DNA from 2 places in the Micromonospora sp. WMMD812 genome. Region 2 is predicted to be linked to the other one. Evidence: riboswitches for the same ligand, from Rfam matches in the RefSeq annotation. Region 2 holds a riboswitch; the other holds the start of a gene.
The links. A riboswitch is a leader RNA that binds a small molecule or an ion and turns the genes downstream of it on or off. The one in region 2 is predicted to bind cobalamin.

Region 1: linked by a shared signal. The riboswitch ahead of O7603_RS32205 (ribonucleoside-diphosphate reductase subunit alpha) and the one ahead of O7603_RS32890 (CbtB domain-containing protein) in region 2 are both predicted to bind cobalamin.

Annotation. Positions count from the first base shown of each region.
Region 1 covers NZ_CP114904.1:6,987,947-6,994,089, forward strand. The annotation lists gene O7603_RS32195 (hypothetical protein) at 1-190, opposite strand, end outside; gene O7603_RS32200 (ribonucleotide-diphosphate reductase subunit beta) at 284-1,279, opposite strand; gene O7603_RS32205 (ribonucleoside-diphosphate reductase subunit alpha) at 1,333-3,723, opposite strand; cobalamin riboswitch at 3,858-4,071, opposite strand; partial or broken gene O7603_RS32210 (hypothetical protein) at 4,236-4,589, opposite strand; cobalamin riboswitch at 4,837-5,058, opposite strand; gene aceB (malate synthase A) at 5,237-6,143, opposite strand, start outside.
Region 2 covers NZ_CP114904.1:7,113,737-7,119,879, forward strand. The annotation lists gene O7603_RS32880 (iron ABC transporter permease) at 1-665, opposite strand, end outside; gene O7603_RS32885 (CbtA family protein) at 1,080-1,838, opposite strand; gene O7603_RS32890 (CbtB domain-containing protein) at 1,856-2,074, opposite strand; cobalamin riboswitch at 2,106-2,248, opposite strand; gene O7603_RS32895 (histidine phosphatase family protein) at 2,337-2,906, shown strand; gene O7603_RS32900 (hypothetical protein) at 2,964-4,076, opposite strand; gene O7603_RS32905 (NUDIX hydrolase) at 4,213-4,680, shown strand; gene O7603_RS32910 (YciI family protein) at 4,796-5,155, shown strand; gene O7603_RS32915 (DUF6596 domain-containing protein) at 5,178-6,143, opposite strand, start outside.

The DNA.
Region 1 (6,143 bases), 130 kb from region 2:
CGGCAGGCGTCCGACGATCCATCCGGTCCGGGACTGCGCCCCGGAACGCTCGCCCGCCGGCTCGGCGTCGCGCCGACGACGTTGCGAACCTGGCATCAGCGGTACGGGCTTGGTCGGCGGCCCGTAGCGGCAAGGTTTCGCGCTGGGCGGGCTCGTCGACCTGAATGCCCCTGATCCCCGCACCCTCCAGGTCGCGACGCGCGCCCTGCTGAGTGTGTCTGCGATCGGGTCGCTGCTGTCCTGGGCGAGGGCAGCGCCCAGGACAGCAGCCCGACTCAGCCGATCAGAAGTCGTCGTCGAAGCTGACCGAGCCGGTCACCCCGACCTGATAGGCCGACACCCGCCGCTCGAAGAAGTTCGACAGCTCCTGCACGTCCTGCAGCTCCATGAACGCGAACGGGTTGCGGCTGCCGTACATCGGCTCGATGCCGAGCACGGCCAAGCGCCGGTCGGCCACGTGCTGAAGGTATTCCCGTATGTCGGTCAACGACATACCGGAGACTCCCTGCTCGAGCAGGTCGGCGGCGAACTGGACCTCGCATTCCACGGCCTCAGCCAGCATGTCCTTGACCTGCCGCTCCATCTCGGCGTCGAACAGGTCCGGCTCTTCGGCACGCACGGTGTCCACCACGTCGAAGGCGAAGGCCATGTGCATGGACTCGTCGCGGAACACCCAGTTGGTGCCGGACGCCAGCCCGTGCAGCAGGCCCCTGGACCGCAGGAAGTACACGTACGCGAAGGCGCCGTAGAAGAACAGGCCTTCGATGCAGGCGGCGAAGCAGATCAGGTTGAGCAGGAACGCCCGCCGGTCCGCACGGGTCTTCAGCTCGCGCAGCTCGAAGATGGAGTCGATCCATTTGAAGCAGAACTCGGCCTTGCGGGCGATCGAGGGGATGTTCTCCACCGCCGCGAACGCCTCGAACCGTTCCCTCTCGTCGGGGACATAGGTGTCGAGCAGGTTCAGATAGAACTGGACGTGCACGGCCTCCTCGAAGAGCTGCCGCGAGAGATAGAGCCGACCCTCCGGGGAGTTGACGTGTTGGTAGAGATTGAGCACGAGGTTGTTGGCGACGATGGTGTCGCCGGTCGCGAAGAACGCCACGAGCCGGGACACCAGGTGCTGTTCCGCCGGGGAGAGCTTGGCCAGGTCGGCGAGGTCGGAGTGGAGGTCGACCTCCTCGACGGTCCAGGTGTTCTTGATGGCGTCCTTGAACCGGTCGAAGAAGTGGGGGTAGCGCATGGGCCGCAGGGTCAGGTCCATGCCGGGGTCGAGCAGCATGTGCCGCTCGCCGGCGCTGGTACTGGTGCTGATGCGGGTTTCGGGAATGGTGGTCACTGGCAGGCCTCGCAGCTTTCCGGGTTCTCCAGGGAGCAGGCCAGCGCCTCGTCGTCACTCATGGCGACGATCGGCTTGAGCGCCGGGGTGACGGCGACGGTCGCCTGCTGGATGCGGGTCGCGGGACGCGACCGCAGGTAGTAGGTGGTCTTGAGCCCGGACTTCCAGGCGTACAGGTACATCGAGGAGAGCTTGCCGATGGTCGGCGCGCTCATGAACAGGTTCAGCGACTGCGACTGGTCGATGAACGGGGCGCGGGCGGCGGCCAGGTCGATCAGGGCCCGCTGCGGTAGTTCCCACGCGGTACGGAACAGGTCCCGCACGTCGGCTGGCAGGTCGACGATTCCCTGGACCGAGCCCTCGGCGCGCTTGATCTGTTCGCGGATCGGCGCCGTCCAGAGCTCCCGCGCCTTCAGCTCACGGACCAGATACGTGTTGATCTGGAGGAACTCACCGGACATGGTCTCGCGCTTGAACAGATTGGATACCTGCGGCTCGATGCACTCGTAGCAGCCGGCGATCGAGGCGATCGTGGCGGTCGGAGCGATCGCGACCAGCAGGGAGTTCCGCAGGCCGTGCGCGGCGATCGTCGACCGTAGCGCCGCCCACCGGTCGAGCTGGGTGGGCTCGACACCCCACAGGTCCGGGTGGAGCTCGCCCTTCGCGGCGCGGGTCTCGGTGTACGCGGGGTGCACGCCGAACTGCTCGGCGAGCGCGGCCGACGTCTCCAGCGCCGTCAGGAAGATCTCCTCCTGCACCCGGGTGGACAGCTCCCTGGCTCCGGCAGAGTCGAACGGCAGCCGCAGCGTGAAGAACGCGTCCTGCAGGCCCATCAACCCGAGCCCGACCGGACGCCAGCGGGGGTTCGACACCGCCGCCTGATCCGACGGGTAGTAGTTGATGTCGATCACCCGGTCGAGGAAGACCACCGCGGTACGGACCGTCGCCCGCAGCTTCTCCCAGTCGACGCCCTCGGCGGTGACATGGGCGCCGAGGTTGACCGAGCCGAGATTGCACACGGCGGTCTCCGCGTCGCTGTTCACCTCGAGGATCTCGGTGCAGAGGTTGGACAGGTGGATGGTGTTGCCGGGCAGGCCGGTCTGGTTGGACAGCCGGTTCGAGGCGTCCTTGAACGTCATCCACCCGTTGCCGGTCTGCGCGAGAGTCCGCATCATCCGCCCGTACAGATCCCGGGCCTTGACGGTCCGGACGGACTTCTTCTCTGCCGCCCGGTACGCCTCGTCGAACGCCTCGCCGAACAGGTCGGGCAGCTCGGGCGCGTCGGACGGGTCGATCAACGACCAGTCCCCGTCCGCCTCGACCCGCCGCATGAACTCGTCCGGGATCCAGTTCGCCAGATTGAGATTGTGCGTACGACGGGACTCCTCACCGGTGTTGTCCCGCAGCTCCAGGAACTCCTCGATGTCCGGGTGCCAAGGCTCGAGGTAGACGCAGGCCGCGCCCTTGCGCCGGCCACCCTGGTTGACCGCGGCCACCCCGGCGTCGAGCGTCTTGAGAAACGGCACGATGCCGTTCGACTTGCCATTCGTGCCGCGGATCAGCGCACCCCGGGACCGCACGCGCGACCACGAGATGCCGATCCCTCCCGAGAACTTCGACAGCTTGGCGACCTGGTGGTACCGCTCGTAGATCGAGTCGAGTTCGTCGCGCGGAGAGTCCACCAGGAAGCACGACGACATCTGGGTGTGCCGGGTCCCGGAGTTGAACAACGTGGGCGAACTCGGCAGATACGCCAGGCTGGACATCAGACGGTAGAACCCGATCGCCTCGCCCGGCGTCTGCGACAGCCCACAGGCGACCCGCAACAGCCAGTACTGCGGCGTCTCGACCACCAACCGCGACTCCGGATGCCGCAACAGGTACCGATCCGCGACCGTCCGCAGGCCGAAGTACTCGAACCGCAGATCCCCGTCCGGGTCCACGGCGTCGTCGAGCTTTCGCGCGTTACGCGCCACGAACGTCGCGGTCTCGTCCCCGATCAATCCCAGGCCATGGGCGTACGCGATGGACTGGCTGAAGCTCGCCACACCCTGCCCACGGACCTCCTTGTCCACGAACGCGGCCAGCAGCCGCGCCGCCAACTTCGAATACTGCGGCTCCTCGCCGATCAGCTCCGCCGCCGTCTGGATCGACAGCTTGTCCAGTTCGGCCGTGGTCGCCCCGTCGTACAGCCCGCTGATCGTCTTCGTGGCAACCCGTAGCGGGTCCACCTCGTCAAGGTCGGCGACCCACCGTTCCACCGCCTTGACGATCTTGTTGACGTCCACCGGCTCGGTGTGGCCGTTGCGCTTACGGACCCGCATCACATGCCGACGCTGCTCCGGCACTGCCTGGTCGGCTGCGGCCTTTTCCTGCGTCGCCGTCATGTCCCCCTCCTCACGCCTGTCCACGAGGTCGACGATCGCGCAGGAGGAACGCCACTGGTCGCCTGACGGCGCGCCCGCCATGACTGGCTGGCTGATGGCGTCGGCCGTCCCACGCGGCCTTCGACCGCCGCACGCGACGCGTGCGGCGCGCTGGCAGGTCTTCGGACTCGTGGGCGTGACAGGACACCTGTCGCCTACTGGCCGTCGCTTCCCAGACCTCGCGGTCCAGTGCTGTGTGACGGCGGTCGTTCCCACTCACCGCTGCGGGGCAGTCCCGGATTCACACCGGGTTCCCTCTTGCCTCGACTACCACCGACCGGTAGCCGAACCAGCTGCAAGTGACACCATATATGGGCGCGGCGAAGACTCCGCAACACCAGATGCTGTGTCGGCGTGTCGCAGCGGAGGGTCACGCAGATCTCGCCTCAGGTGAGCGCGCAACCACCGCTCGACCGTTCGTCACCGCCGCCGTTTGATGCTTGCTCTCGGCGCCAGACGGCCCGTGAGCCGCCTCACGCATCTGATGTCGCGGGACTTGTCGGGGCGGTCCCTTCCTCGAAGGAGCCGGCGCCCCGTAGGCGTTCCGCCTCGACCTGGGACGGCTCGCGCTCGACCGGCATTGGCCGGCTGGCGGCAGGCGATCGCTCGTGACCGCGCGGCCTGGGACTGGAGAACGTCGCCGCGATCCCGTACGAGGCCTTCCGCGAGGCCCGTCGCAGCGTGGCCAGGACGGCCGGACCGACCACGAGGATCGCCACGGTGTTGGTGATGGCGCGGCCGGTGTCCCATCCCGCGGTTGAGGTCAAGAGCGTGAAGATGGCGAACCGATGCAGGTTTTCCAGCACCGGGGCACCCGCGACGTAGGAGATGGGCCGATGTACGAGGCGAGTTCCCGCATCACGTCCTCGTCATCCGCCGGCCGGGCGTCGTCCGGGTCCACACTTGCCGCGGAGTGCCACGCGTCGGCGAATCCATAGCCCGGAGTGGTCGAGGACGTCATGTGCCGTGCAATTCCTTCCCGGTTCGGCGATCCCGGCTCGGGAAGGTGGAGGCAGGGCCGGAGATGCACCCGCCTCGCCCTGGGCCCTCCCGCGAGGCCGTCGGCGCGCATGCGACTGCACACGCGGCGTGGGCAGGTCTTCGGACTCGCGGGCGCCACCGGACGAATCCGGTCTCCTAGTGGCCGTCGCTTCCCGGACCCGGCGTGGCGTCCAGTGCGTGTGACGGCGGTCGTTCCCACTCACCGCTGCGGGGCAGTCCCGGATTCACACCGGGTTCCCTCTTACGACGCCCGGGCCGATCGGGCCCGCGCGAACCAACACCGGCTCCCATCCTGGAGCCACGATCCACGGCGGGTCGACGCACCAGGCCGCCGGCTGGCGCGGCGCCGATCCTCCTGCCACCCGTTCACCGTCCGCGCGGTGCCCTCTTGGCCTCGGGACTCCGACGGGCACGCCCCGGCCGGAGCCGGGAGGACCCGAGGTCCCCGGCTCCGGCACGGTGACGTCCTCTGTCAGCCGACCGGCATGGCGGGTATCCGGTCCGGACCGAGATGCCGGGCGTACGCGGCGGTGGTGAAGAACGCCGGTAGGTTCTCGCCGAGCGCGGTGTCCTCGACGATCCGCGCGGCCTGCTCGGCGCGGTCCCGGTCGCTGCCGTCGCGCTCCGCGGCCAGGGCGGCAAGCTCCTCCGCGAGGATCGACCGAACCAGGTCGTCGGTGACACGCCCGCCGTCGGCCAGCGGAGTGCCGTGATGCAGCCACTGCCAGACCTGGCAGCGCGCGATCTCGGCGGTCGCCGCGTCCTCCATCAGGTTCCACAGCGCCACCGCGCCGACACCGCCGAGCCAGGCGTCGATGTAGCGCAGCGCGACCGCGATGTTGGCCCGTAACCCCGCTGCGGTCGCCTGACCCGGCGTCTTGTCGACGGCGAGCAGGTCGACGGCGGTGACGCTGACGTCGTCCCGGAGCCGGTCGAGCTGATTCGGGCGCTCGCCCAGCACCGCGTCGAACTCCTCCCGACAGGCGTCCACCAGGCCCGGGTGGGCCACCCAGGAGCCGTCGAACCCGTCGCCTGCCTCTCGCTGCTTGTCCGCCCGCACTCGGCCGAGGGCCACCTCGTTGGCCTTCGGGTCCCGGCTGGGGATGTACGCGGCCATCCCCCCGATGGCGTGCGCTCCGCGTCGATGACAGGTGCGTACGAGCAGCTCGGTGTAGGCGCGCATGAACGGCACCGTCATGGTGATCTCAGACCGGTCCGGCAGGACGAAGTCCGGCCAATGCCCGAAGTTCTTGATCACGCTGAAGATGTAGTCCCATCGCCCGGCGTTCAGCCCCGCCGAGTGCTCGCGCAGCTCGTACAGGATCTCTTCCATCTCGAACGCGGCGGTGATGGTCTCGACCAGCGTGGTCGCCCGGATG
Region 2 (6,143 bases):
AGCAGGGCGTTCCACCGGGCCAGGCCCAAGGAGCCGAGCAGCCAGAACATCACCGAGCGCGCGCCTTCGGCTGACCCGGACGCGAAGATCAGGAAGCTGGTGGTGGCGTACAGCGCGTAGCCGACCGCGACCCCGGACAGCAGCAGTCGAATCGAGGTCACCCGGCCGCCGCTGCGCGCGATCAGGAAGACCAGCAACGATGCCGCGAGCGCGCCGACGAAGGCGCTGGTGGACAGGGCGTACTGCCCGAAACCCGCGCCGGCGCCGAACAGGATCGCCGCGGCGGCGCCACTGGAGGCCCCGGAGTTGATGCCGAGCAGATAGGGGTCGGCCAGCACGTTGCGCACCATGGCCTGCAGGGCCACCCCGCACACCGCCAGTCCGGCGCCCACGAGCATGCCGAGCAGCACCCGGGGCAGCCGGACCTGCCAGACGATGGCTTCCTGCGGCAGCGTCCAGGTCACGTCACCGGGAAACCCGAACAGCTGGTGCCCGATGATCCGCGCCACGGTCACCGGAGGGATCCCGATGGCACCGGACCCGACCGCGACCACCCCGGTCAGGACCAGCCCGACCGTCAGCACGAGCAGCCATGTCCCGGTGCGGCGTCGCTGCGCCGCGACACCGAGCGGGTCATCCTGCTCCGTCAGCAGGCTGGTGGTCATCGCCGCACTCCTAGCTGCACCACTATTGCTTCTGCACAATATTGGCAACAAGCTAGCAGCAAGATCAAGGCTCGAGGAAGCCGATGCGCCCCTGTTCACATCCGAGATGCCCGGCGTTCGAGCTGGGGTCCGATCCGGGCGCTCGTCCGCCCAGCCGCCGCCGCACTCTGGTGGGGAGGGCGGCAACTCCGCCGCGTGTCCGGGCGGATTGGCACGTCGTGGTGGGTCCCGGGCAACGCGGCGGTCGTCGGCCTTCGCGCGAGCGCGCGTCCGGTGACCACCGCCGCGACCAAGGGCCTCGGCGGTGGCTCCACCGACGGGGGCGACGCGGAACCCGACTACCTGATGTCCGTGATCGGCGCGTCGCCGGAGGGCGCCAGACCTCGGCTCACGCCGAGAGCGCCAGACCTCGGCTCATGCCGAGAGCGCCGGCGCTGAGGTCGGCACCGCGCGTGCGTGGACGTGCCGGTCGACGAGCGCGCCGAAGAGCAGGCCGAGCGTGGCCCAGGTGACGAGTTGGGTGCCGAGTGAGGCGAGCCGGAAGTTCCAGAGCACCAGGGCGGGGAACCCGTCAGGCACCTCGCTGATCGTGGGCAGGGCGATGTGGACGATCGCGATGACGACGGCGAACGCGACGGCGGCCAGGATGGTGGCGTTCCATCCGCCGAGTCGAGGGTGCAGCCAGCGTCCGAAGGAGACGGCCAGCAGGCCGGCGGCGACCGCGATGACGATCATGAGGAAGTACAGGCCGGTCCGTTGTCCGAGGGTGTCCGGATTGCCGGTGGCCGGCGGGTTGGCCGGATACTTGAGAAAGGGCACGAACGCGACGGTCACGAAGCCGCCGAGGGCGACCAGCGCGGCGGTCGCGCGTGCGGTGAAGCGGCCGATCCGGCCGTACGCGACGGCGAAGGCGAGCGCGAACAGGCCGCCGAGCGCGACCCCGTACACCACGGTGGCGGTGGCGAGGCCGACCGTGCTTTGTACGGTGCGGCTCACCAGTTCGGGTTCGCCGGCCTCGGCGTGTCCGGCGTGCGAGGCGGCGTGGGCGGCTTCGAAGTCGATGGCCTGGCCGACCGGGCCCTCACCGAAGGCGGTGGCGAAGAGGAAGGCGGCGGCGCCGGCGGCGAGCCCGACGAGCATGCCGCGGACGAGGAGCGAGCGTGCGGACAGCATGAGGTCTCCGGCCGGGCTCAGTGGCAGGGGAAGCCGAGCAGGTGGCGTCCGTCGTGCACGAACTCGTGCACCGTCTCGCCGGCGAACACGGAGAGGACGCCCTGCTCGACGCCGACGAAGTAGAGCAGCACGGCCGCGAGCAGAGTGCCGAAGAGCGCCCAGGGCAGGATCTGGCGCAGCGGCACGGCGGCCGGTAGCGGCACGGCGGTGGGGGTGGGCAGCGACACGTCTGCCATGACATGGACCTCCTCGGGATCACGCGTCCCATAGTGGGTGCCGTGACGGGGAGGGTCTGACTCCCGGCCTTGTGGGGCTCCGCCCGCAAGGCCCGGTTACAGTGGCGCGACCGTGCCGGGATTTCACCGGCTTCCTCCGACCGTCACGCTGGTGCCCCGGACGGTACGGACGCCGGCGAGCGGTGTCAACGGGTGAGCCGTCGTCCGCAGCGGTGATGGTCGCAACCTGTCGGACGACACCGACGAGTCGGAGGTTGGCAGCATGAGCAGTCGCCTGATCCTCGTCAGCCACGCACCGACCACGGCCACCCGCGCCGCCGCCTTTCCACGGGACGAGCCACTCGACGCGCACGGGTTGGCCGCCGCGACCGCCCTCGTCGGCGCGCTGCCCCGCGCCGACGAGGTGCGCTGCGGGCCGGCACGACGGTGCGTGCAGACCGCCACCGCGCTCGGGCTCACGCCAACCGTCGACGAGGACCTGCGCGACGGCGACCTCGGCACCTGGGCCGGCCGTACCCTCGACGAGGTCGCGGCGGGCGAGCCGGACGCGATCGCCGCATGGCTGACCGACCCGGCTGCCGCGCCACACGGCGGCGAGTGCCTGCGCGACCTGCTGGACCGGACCGCGGGTTGGCTGCGGGCGCTGCCCGACGCGGCGCGCACAATCATCGCCGTCACCCATCCGATGGTGATCCGCGCCTGCATCGTGACCGCGATCCACGCCACGCCCGCGTCGTTCTGGCGGATCGACATAGCCCCGCTCACCGCGACCGTCCTTCGTGGTGGTCCCGCCAGGTGGACGCTGCGTACGACGGCCGGCCCGTTGACCTGACCAAGCCGGAAGCCGCTCCCGGAGGCGCCGCGGTCCACCGGATCCGCCCGTGGCGGATCACCCCGGTTCGGTCCGGTCGGCGCGGGCGTGCGCGGCGCGGGCGCGCGGCCGACCGAGGACCACGGTGGCGGCGAAGAGCACGATCATGCTGGCGACGCACCAGATGGCGAGCTTGGCCGCCGGCCAGAAGGCCGCTTCCGGAAAGTAGATCACCGACTTGATCAGATCGGAGCCCAGCCCTGGGATGTCCCACAGGTGGACGCTCCGGAAGAACCCGGGCAGGAACTCGGGCGGGTAGATGCCGCCGGAGCCGGGATTACCCAGCACCACCAGCAACAAGATGATCAACCCGGTGCCGAGCCGCGCGAGCCAGCTCTGCACGGCGGCCGCGAAGAGCGCGGCGGCGAAGGCCAGGAGCGCCCCGGCGCCGAAGAGGCTGACCAGGTGCCGGTCCCAGACTCCCAGACCGGGGCCGGCGAGGAGCGCACCGGCGAGCCCGAGCAGGGCGGCGTGCAGGGCGAGGCCGCTGATCCGCAGACCCGCCCGGGCCACGTTGCGGGGCACCGTGCCCAACGTCAGATTGAGGGCGATGCCGCCGAAGTAGCCGCCGATGACCAGGCCGATGGCCATGTAGAACGGCACCACCCCGCGTGGGTCGTCGTCGTCGACAGGTGCGGCGTCGGTCACTGTGAGCGGCACCTGCGCGCGTTGGGTCGCGACCGTCAGAATCCGTTTGATCAACTCGGTGGCCGGGGGCCCGGCGGCGCTGGCGATGGTCAGGGTCAGTCCGGGTGGGTCGCTCGCGCTGGCCAGCACCGCGTAGATCTCGCGCCGGTCGAGCGCCCGCTCGGCGGCGGTGCGGTCGTCGTACTCGGTCGCCTTGAGCTGCCGGCCCTGCGTCCGGACAGCGGCCAGGAGGTTCTCCGCGGGCTGGTCGCCGCGGATCACGCCGACCGGAACGTCCTTCGGCTTGGGGTCGTGCAGGGCGCCGACGTAGGCGGCGATGAACCCGCTCCCGATGATCAGCGCGACGAGCAGTGGACCGATGGCGCTGGTGATCGCATGCCGCAACGGCACCATCGCAGGCGGCTCGCGGCGCGGGCGGACCGCGTTCTCGACACGCTTCCGCTCGTCGTCGGCCCGCTCCGGATCCGGTTCGGCCATGTGCATATAGTCAGGCTATGTGAACAATCGTCGCTTTATCTGGGCAATGCCGCGCGGAACGGATGACGCTGTCCCTGATGTCGAGGGAGATCGCCCGGCCGGTGCCCGCCTGGTTCATGGCCGAGATTTCGGAGGGTCCGGTTTGACGCGCCCCGCAGGCGTCAGCTCCATAACCCCGGTGACCGTGGTGGCCGACGCGCTCATCGCCGACCAGCAGGGCCGGATTCTGCTGACCCAGCCAACCTACCGGCCGGACTGGGTGCCGCCGGGCGGCGACGTCGAAGCTGGTGAGACTCCCGAGCAAGCCTGTGCCCGGGAGGTGGCCGAAGAGATCGGTGTGCGTGTCGTGCCCGCTCGGCTGCTCGTCGTCGACTGGCTGCCGACCCACCGGTACCGGGCGGAACCGATGGTCTACTTCCTCTTCGACTGCGGCCAGGTGCCCGACGACGTCGCAATCCGGCTGGCCAACGGCGAGGTACGCGAGTGCGCGTTCCTCTCGCTCGCGCAGGCGTTGCCACTGATGACGCCGGGCACGGGCGCGCGAGTGACCGCGGCCATGCGGGCGCGCACCGGCGTTGCTCCGACGTACCTGCCCGACACTCGGGAGTAGGAAGAGCCGGTGGCCGCCGGAACTTCCGGCGGGACATTCGGCGGAACCTGTCGAGGACCGGTGCCGGCCGTTCGTCACTTCGACGACACAGCGTCTCCCACCAGGAGGAGCAACGATGAAGTACGCGATGCTGATCTTCGGCGACGACCGCGAGTGGACCGCGCTGTCCCCGGCCGACGAGCAGGACGTGATGAAGCAGGTCTACGAGTGGTTCGAGCGGTGGCAGCCGACCGGAAAGATCGCCGACGGCGGGGCCGAGCTGCAGCCCCGGGACGCGGCACGGACGGTGCGCGCCGACGCGAACGGCCAGCCGGTGGTCACCGACGGGCCGTACCTGGAACTCAAGGAGGTCATCGGCGGGATCGTCATGCTGGAGTGCGACGACGTCGACGAGGCCGCGCGGATCGCGGCCACCTGGCCACTCGCCGCCGGGATGAGCGCGCTGGAGGTCCGTCCGGTGATGAGCCGGGAATAGCGGTGCCGTTGGGGCGCCGGTCTCACCGCCGGCGCCTCAGCTCACCCACCCGCCGCGACATCAGCTCCCGTTCGGCCGGGTTCGTCGCCAGCTCCAGAGCCCGCTGCGCCGTCGTCAGCGCCTCGGCCGGACGGTCGAGGGTGTCCAGCAGGTCGGCCCGGGCGGCATGCCACAGGTGGTAGCCGGCGAGCCGGTCCCCGAGTGAGTCGACCTCGGCCAGCGCCGGGGCCGGGCCCACCGCGAACCGCGTGGCCACCGCCCGGTTCAGCAGCACCACCGGCGACGGGTCCACCGCGTACAGCCGGTCGTACAGCGCCCGCACGTCGGCCCAGTTGGTGGCCTCGTACGAGGGAGCCAGGGCGTGTAGCGCGGCGATGCCGGCCTGCAGCTGGTACGGCCCCGTCCGGCCCTGGCGCACCGCCGCCCGCAGCCGCAGCGCCGCCCGTTCGATCGCGGCCCTGTCCCACAGCCGCCGGTCCTGCTGGTCGAGCAGCACGATGCGGCCCCACGAGTCGAACCGCGCCGCGGCGCGGGCGTGGTGCAGCTCCAGCAACGCCGCCAGGCCGGCGGCCTCCGGCTCGCGGGGTAGCAGCTCGGCGAGTTGGCGCGCCAGCTCGACCCCCTCGCGGGCCAGCTCGCGCCGCTGGGTGGGCCGGCCGCTGGACAAGTACCCCTCGTTGAACACCAGGTAGATCACCGCGAGCACGGCCGGTAGCCGGTCGGCGTACTCATCCGGCTGTGGCGCCTCGAACCGGACGCCGCGCTCCCGCAGTTGACGCTTGGCCCGGGAGAGCCGCTGCGCCATCGTCGGCTGCGGCACCAGGAACGCGGCGGCGATCTCGGCCGTGCTCAGGCCGCTGGCGGCGTACAGCGTCAGCGCGACCCGGGCCGGCTCGGCGAGATCGGGGTGGCAGCACGCGAAGACCGTGGCCAGCCGGTCGTCCACGCCCGGTTCCGGCGGCGCCTCCGCGGCCACCTGTGCGAGCTT